2 regions of the Streptomyces sp. NPDC006551 genome follow, and region 1 is predicted to be linked to the other one. Evidence: riboswitches for the same ligand, from Rfam matches in the RefSeq annotation. Region 1 holds a riboswitch; the other holds the start of a gene.
What was found. A riboswitch is a leader RNA that binds a small molecule or an ion and turns the genes downstream of it on or off. The one in region 1 is predicted to bind S-adenosylmethionine.
Positions count from the first base shown of each region.

Region 2: it holds a riboswitch for S-adenosylmethionine, as region 1 does, so the genes downstream of both, ABZY12_RS10900 (aminotransferase class V-fold PLP-dependent enzyme) here and thrC (threonine synthase) in region 1, are expected to answer to the same signal.

Region 1 covers NZ_JBEXOT010000046.1:2,019-5,418, reverse strand. The annotation lists gene ABZY12_RS29035 (cold-shock protein) at 60-263, opposite strand; gene ABZY12_RS29030 (MoaD/ThiS family protein) at 648-926, opposite strand; gene thrC (threonine synthase) at 952-2,259, opposite strand; SAM riboswitch class I at 2,278-2,420, opposite strand; gene ABZY12_RS29020 (glucosyl-3-phosphoglycerate synthase) at 2,542-3,400, shown strand, end outside.
Region 2 covers NZ_JBEXOT010000007.1:167,365-170,764, forward strand. The annotation lists gene ABZY12_RS10900 (aminotransferase class V-fold PLP-dependent enzyme) at 1-1,303, opposite strand, end outside; SAM riboswitch class IV at 1,464-1,580, opposite strand; gene trpD (anthranilate phosphoribosyltransferase) at 1,678-2,769, opposite strand; gene ABZY12_RS10910 (cytochrome bc complex cytochrome b subunit) at 2,925-3,400, opposite strand, start outside.

The DNA of each region.
Region 1 (3,400 bases):
CCGGTCAGGATGCGGACCCCTCGGCGTGAGTGCGTACGTGGTGGCCGATCGCGCCGTGCTCAGACGGCGAGCTTGACCATGTCCGCCTGCGGACCCTTCTGGCCCTGCGAGATCTCGAACTCGACTCGCTGACCCTCTTCAAGGGTGCGGTAACCGTCCATCTGGATCGCGCTGTAGTGGACGAAAACATCCGCACCACCGTCGACCGCGATGAAGCCGTACCCCTTCTCCGCGTTGAACCACTTGACGGTGCCCTGAGCCATGCCTAACTCCCCTATTACTGGCCCTTGCGCGGGACCGCACTTCGCGGACCCGGGTCAGACCCTGCGCCGGAACGCGTCGACCGCGGCTGAATGTATCTGCCCAACTGCCCTCTGCAACAGGTCAATCGGACGAGAATTCTGGGCGCGCCGGAAAGGAGAATTGGGGAGGATTCGCTGAGTTCCGGGGCAAGTCGGGCCCGTCAAAGTGCGCAGAAGGTACACAACACTCGAACACTTTGGCTGCATCTTGTCGCGCGTCGACGCATTCTCATATGCGTCCGGCATGAGCAGCGGAGGGGGCTTCCCCAACTCTACCCCGTTCAACCATGCAGAATTGCCCCCTCCGTTTCTCACGGAGAGGGCAATTCGGGGAATCGCGATGAGTCAGCAGCCGCCGGCGACGGCCGGGATGATCGACACGCCCGCCCCGTCCGGCGTCACCGTCTCCAGGCCCTGCTCGAAGCGGACGTCGTCGTCGTTCACGTAGACGTTCACGAAGCGGCGGAGCTTGCCCTGGTCGTCCAGGACTCGGGCCGCGATGCCCGTGTGGTTCTTCTCCAGGTCGGCGATGACCTCGGAGAGGGTCGCGCCCTCCGCCGGGACCTCGGCCTGACCGCCCGTGTACGTACGGAGGATGGTGGGGATGCGGACCTTGACGCTCATCGGGTTCTCCAGTCTCTCAGTCGGCTCAGTGGGCCAGGCCGGCGTCGCGGAACGCGTCCAGGCTCGGGCGGATGGTGGCGGTCGCCTGCGAGGTCTCGGCCACCGCGTCCAGGGTCTTGAGGCCGTCGCCGGTGTTCAGCACGACGGTGGTCAGGCTGGGGTCGATGAGACCGGCCTCGACGAGCTTCTTCGTCACGCCGACCGTGACCCCGCCCGCCGTCTCGGCGAAGATGCCCTCGGTGCGGGCCAGGATCTTGATCGCCTCGACGACCTGCTCGTCGTTCACGTCCTCCACCGCTCCGCCGGTGCGGCGCGCGATGTCGAGGACGTACGGGCCGTCGGCCGGGTTGCCGATCGCCAGGGACTTGGCGATGGTGTTCGGCTTCTGCGGCCGTACGACGTCGTGGCCGGCCTTGAAGGCCGCCGACACCGGGGAGCAGCCCTCGGCCTGGGCGCCGAAGATCTTGTACGGCTTGTCCTCGACGAGGCCCAGCTTGATGAGCTCCTGCAGGCCCTTGTCGATCTTCGTGAGCTGGGAGCCGGAGGCGATCGGGATCACCAGCTGGTCGGGAATGACCCAGCCGAGCTGCTCGCAGATCTCGTACGCGAGGGTCTTGGAGCCCTCTCCGTAGTACGGGCGCAGGTTGACGTTGACGAAGCCCCAGCCCTCGCCCAGCGGGTCGCCGATGAGTTCGGAGCAGAAGCGGTTGACGTCGTCGTAGTTGCCCTCGATGCCGACGAGGTCGCCGCCGTAGACGGCGGCCATGACGACCTTGCCCTGCTCCAGGTCGTGCGGGATGAACACGCAGGAGCGGAAGCCGGCACGGGCGGCCGCGGCACCGACGGCGCCGGCCAGGTTGCCGGTGGAGGAGCAGGACAGGGTGGTGAAGCCGAAGGCGCGGGCGGCTTCGAGGGCCTGGGCGACGACGCGGTCCTTGAAGGAGTGCGTCGGGTTGCCGGAGTCGTCCTTGACGAAGAGCCTGCCCGGCTCGACGCCGAGCTCGCGGGCGAGGTTGTCGGCCTGGACGAGCTTGGTCCAGCCCGGGTTCAGGTTCGGCTTGTCGGCGACGTCGGCCGGGACGGGCAGCAGCGGGGCGTAGCGCCAGATGTTGGCGGGGCCGGCCTCGATCCGCTTGCGCAGCGCCTCGGGGTCACCGGTGGGCAGGTCGTACGCGACCTCGAGCGGGCCGAAGCACAGCTCGCAGGCGAAGATCGGGCCGAGCGGGAAGACTTCACCGCATTCGCGACAGGAAAGCCCGGAAGCGGGACCGAGATCGACCGTGCTCTGGGCGTTCTGGGTGTTCTCGGTGTTCGCGACAGTCTGTACAGCCATTGGAGGCGAGGCCCTTTCTCCTCATCTTTCCCATGGCGAATTTCGCCATGAGACGGATTTGGCACCTTCCCTAGCCGGGGACCTCGCTGGAGGACGAGTGACCGACTGGAGGGTTGCCGGGGCTTCAACGGGCCGTTTCCCTCTGCCCCTCTGGATGAGCGGTATTCGGTTGTGGAACGCGGGCGGCACCCCGACATGCATCGGGCATCCGCGTTGTTCAAGACTGTAACCGAAGGCATGGACGGTTGAGATGGTCGTCCGAACCGCGAGATGGAGATCACCTTGCTGGATGAAGTGGAGCGCTGGCTGACCCGGCGGTCCTGGTCCGTGACCGACCGTCCGCTGGAGCGGATCCTCGCGGCCAAGCGGGGGACGACGGTCAGCGTCGTGCTGCCCGCGCTCAACGAAGAAGCGACGGTCGGCGCGATCGTCTCCGTGATCCGGCGCGAGCTGATGTCCGACGCGGTTCCGCTCGTCGACGAGCTGGTGGTGATCGACTCCGGTTCCACCGACCGTACGGCCGAGGTCGCGGCGGCTGCCGGGGCCCGGGTGGTGGCGCGCGACGAGATACTTCCGCGGATACCGGCCGTCCCCGGCAAGGGTGAGGTCCTGTGGCGCTCGCTGATGGTGACCGGTGGGGACGTCGTCTGCTTCGTCGACGCGGATCTGCGGGACTTCTCCGCGGACTTCGTCTCGGGGATCGTCGGCCCCCTGCTCACCGAGCCGGACGTGCACCTCGTCAAGGCGATGTACGACCGCCCGCTGGGGGACGCTCCTGGTCAGGGCGGCCGGGTGACGGAGCTGGTGGCCCGCCCGCTGCTCAATCTGCACTGGCCGCGGCTGGCCGGTTTCGTCCAGCCGCTGGGCGGCGAGTACGCGGCGCGGCGCTCGCTGCTCGAACAACTGCCGTTCCCCGTCGGTTACGGAGTGGAGCTGGGTCTGCTGGTCGACGCGCTGCACACGGTGGGCCTCGACGCGCTCGCCCAGGTCGACGTCGGGGTTCGCAAGCACCGCCATCAGGACGGGCAGGCGCTCGGCCGGATGGCGGCGGCGATCTACCGGACGGCGCAGCTGCGGCTGTCGCGCGGGCATCTGGTGCGGCCCCGGCTGACGCAGTTCGAGCGGGACGAGACGGGGTTCT
Region 2 (3,400 bases), on a different contig from region 1:
GGACCAGCTCCTGCACGGCCCGTACGAAACGCTCCACGTGCTCGTCCGGCGTCCCGGCGCCGAAGCTCACCCGGATGGCGTTGAGCGACTTCTCGCCCGGCTCCGCCTCCGGGGCCCCGCACTCGCCGACGTCCTGCGGGTCGCCGCCGAGCAGCGTGCGGACCAGCGGGTGGGCGCAGAAGAGACCGTCGCGCACCCCGATGCCGTACTCCGCGGAGAGCGCGGCGGCGAAGTGCGAGCTGTTCCAGCCGTCGACGACGAACGAGATGACGCCGACGCGCGGGGCGTCGTCGCCGAAGAGCGAGAGCACCTTGACCTCGGGCACCTCGGCCAGGCCCTCCCGGACCTTCGCGATCAGCTGCCGCTCGCGGGCGACGAGGGAGTCGAATCCCGCCTCGGTCAGCGCCTTGCAGGCGGAGGCGATGGAGTAGACGCCGATGACGTTCGGGGAGCCGGCCTCGTGGCGGGCGGCGGTGGTGTGCCACTCGACGTCCACTCCCCCGTCGGTGCGGCGGGCGACCTTGCGCGAGGCGCCGCCGCCGGCGAGGTACGGCTCGGCGTCCTGGAGCCAGTCGGCGCGGCCGGCGAGGACGCCCGAGCCGAACGGGGCGTACAGCTTGTGCCCGGAGAAGGCGACCCAGTCGACGTCCAACTCCCGCACGGAGACGGGGTGGTGGGGAGCGAGCTGGGCGGCGTCGAGGACGATCCGGGCACCGTGGGCGTGCGCGGCGGCGGCGAGTTCGCGCACCGGCCACAGTTCACCGGTGACGTTGGACGCCCCGGTGACACAGACCAGGGCGGGACCGTAGGGGTCGCGGTCGGCGAGGGCGCGCTCCAGGGTCTCGACGGCCTGCGCGGGGGTGCGCGGCGCGTTGAGGTAGGTGACGCGGGCGTCCTGCCAGGGCAGCAGCGAGGCGTGGTGCTCGGTCTCGAAGACGAAGACCTGGCAGTGGGCGGGGAGCGCGGCGGCGAGCAGGTTGAGGGAGTCGGTGGTGGAGCGGGTGAAGACCACCTGGTCGTCGGGGCGGCAGTCGAGGAACTCGGCGACGGTGACGCGGCTGTTCTCGAACAGGTCGGTTGAGAGCTGCGAGAGGTACCCGGCGCCCCGGTGCACGCTGCCGTAGTAGGGCGCGTAGGCGGCGACGTCGTCCCACACCCGCTGCAGGGCCGGCGCGCTGGCGGCGTAGTCCAGTGCGGCGTAGGCGACCTCGCCCCCGGTGACGAGCGGCACGGTGACGTCCCGTCCCAGAACGGGCAGAGGGGCACAAACGGACTGGTCGGCGGCAGCGGTGGTGGCAGACATGGCGAACTCCCGTACAAGGCAGGCGAATTCCCGCGCCGGCGGATACGCGGCAGCGCTGGGGAAGAGAAGAAAGGGTGCGCGAAGAAGGGGCGAGAAGGCCCTATCGCATTCGCTTGCTCACAAGAGGCTCCCTGAGGACCAGGACCCCAAGGTTTCGAGGGGTCCGCGCTTGCCGTAGACCTCGCTGCCTACGGCCTGGTCTTCACCCGGGGCACCCCGCCACGGACGGAGGGTTGCCGGACAGCAAGCCGGGGCTTCGTAGCTGTCACTCATGACCTGGCAGAGAAGCTATGCCACGTGATCGCCGCGGCGCAACCCGTGTCCGGATTCCGGAACGGAAAAGGGCCCCGCCGCGGCGGGGCCCTCTCCTCCTCTCACGCGTTGCTGGCGGCGATCCAGCGCTCCAGCGCCCTGCGGGCGGCTCCCGAGTCGATCGACTCGGCCGCCTTCGCGATTCCCGCGCGCAGTTGCTCCGCCAGGGTGCCCTCGCCCGGCTCCAGCGCCGTGAGCGCCGCCGCCGAGTTGAGCAGGACGGCGTCCCGTACCGGACCGGTCTCGCCCGCGAGCAGCCGGCGGGCCACATCGGCGTTGTACGAGGCGTCGGCGCCGCGCAGCGCCTCCACGGGTACGAGGTCGATGCCGACGTCCCGCGGGTCGAACGCCTCCTCGCGCACCGCCCCGTCGCGTACCACCCACACCCGCGAGGTGGCGGTGGTCGTCAACTCGTCAAGACCGTCGTCGCCGCGGAAGACGAGCGCGGAGGAGCCGCGCTCGGCGAGCACCCCGGCCATGATCGGGGCCATCCGGGCGTCGGCCACGCCGGTCGCCTGGGCCCTGACGCGGGCGGGATTGGTGAGCGGACCGAGGAAGTTGAAGGTGGTCCGGATGCCGAGCTCCTTGCGGGCCGCGGCCACATGGCGCAGCGCCGGGTGGAACTTCACCGCGAAGCAGAAGGTGATCCCGGCCTCCTCGGCGACCTCGGCGACCCGCCGCGGGGTCAGCTCCAGATTGACGCCGAGCTTCTCCAGGACGTCCGAGGCGCCGCTCGCGCTGGACGCGGCCCGGTTGCCGTGCTTCACGACCTTGGCGCCTGTGCCGGCCACCACGATCGCGGACATGGTGGAGATGTTGACGGTCTTGGCGCCGTCTCCGCCCGTGCCGACGATGTCCACGGACGGGCCGGGGACCTCGATGAGGTTGGCGTGCTCGTACATCGTCCGGACGAGGCCGGTGATCTCCTCGACGGTCTCGCCCTTGGCGCGCAGCGCGACCGCGAAGCCGGCGATCTGGGCGTCGGTGGCCTCGCCCCGCAGGATCCGGTCCATCGCCCAGGCGGTGTCCTCCGCGCTCTGGTCGCGGCCGGTCAGCAGCCCGTCCAGGACGGCGGGCCAGGTGGGGGTCCCCCCGGCGGAAGACAGGGGGAGGCCCGCCCTGAATTCGCCTCCAGCGGGGGTCACAGCGCTCATGGCAGCTCCTGGTCATGTGCGTAACGAGACGAATACACGCCCACCCTATCGACCGGCGGGGACGGCGAAGAGCCCCGTCCATCGAATGGACGGGGCTCCCGCTGTGGCGACCTTCCAGGGGTCCCCCTCAGGGCGAAGCCCTGGGGGCGAGGTGATCAGTGGTGGCCGTGGCCGCTGGTGATCTCCCTGTACTCCTCGGCGGTGGGCTTGGCGATCTGGTTGTCCTCGCCGTAGTAGCTCCGGTTGAGCTTGACCCGGAGCTTCTCCATCCGGCCCACCTTGCGCTCCACACCGTTCTCGTCGACGGCCGGCGGCAGCTGCGCGGGCTCGTGCTGCTCGTGCGCCGTGAGGCGGTACAGCTCGCCCTGGCTGAGCGGCTCGTGGATCTCGACGAACTCACCGTGCGGCAGGCGCTTGATGATTCCGGACTCGCGTCCGTGCAGCACCTTGTCCTTGTCGCGGCGCTGGAGGCCGAGGCAGATCCGCTTGGTGACGATGAACGCGATGACCGGGCCGACGAAGAACGCGATCCGGACGAACCAGGTGATCGAGTTGATCGACAGGTGGAAGTGGGTCGCGAAGATGTCGTTGCCACCACCCACGAGCATGATCATGTACGCGGTGATCCAGG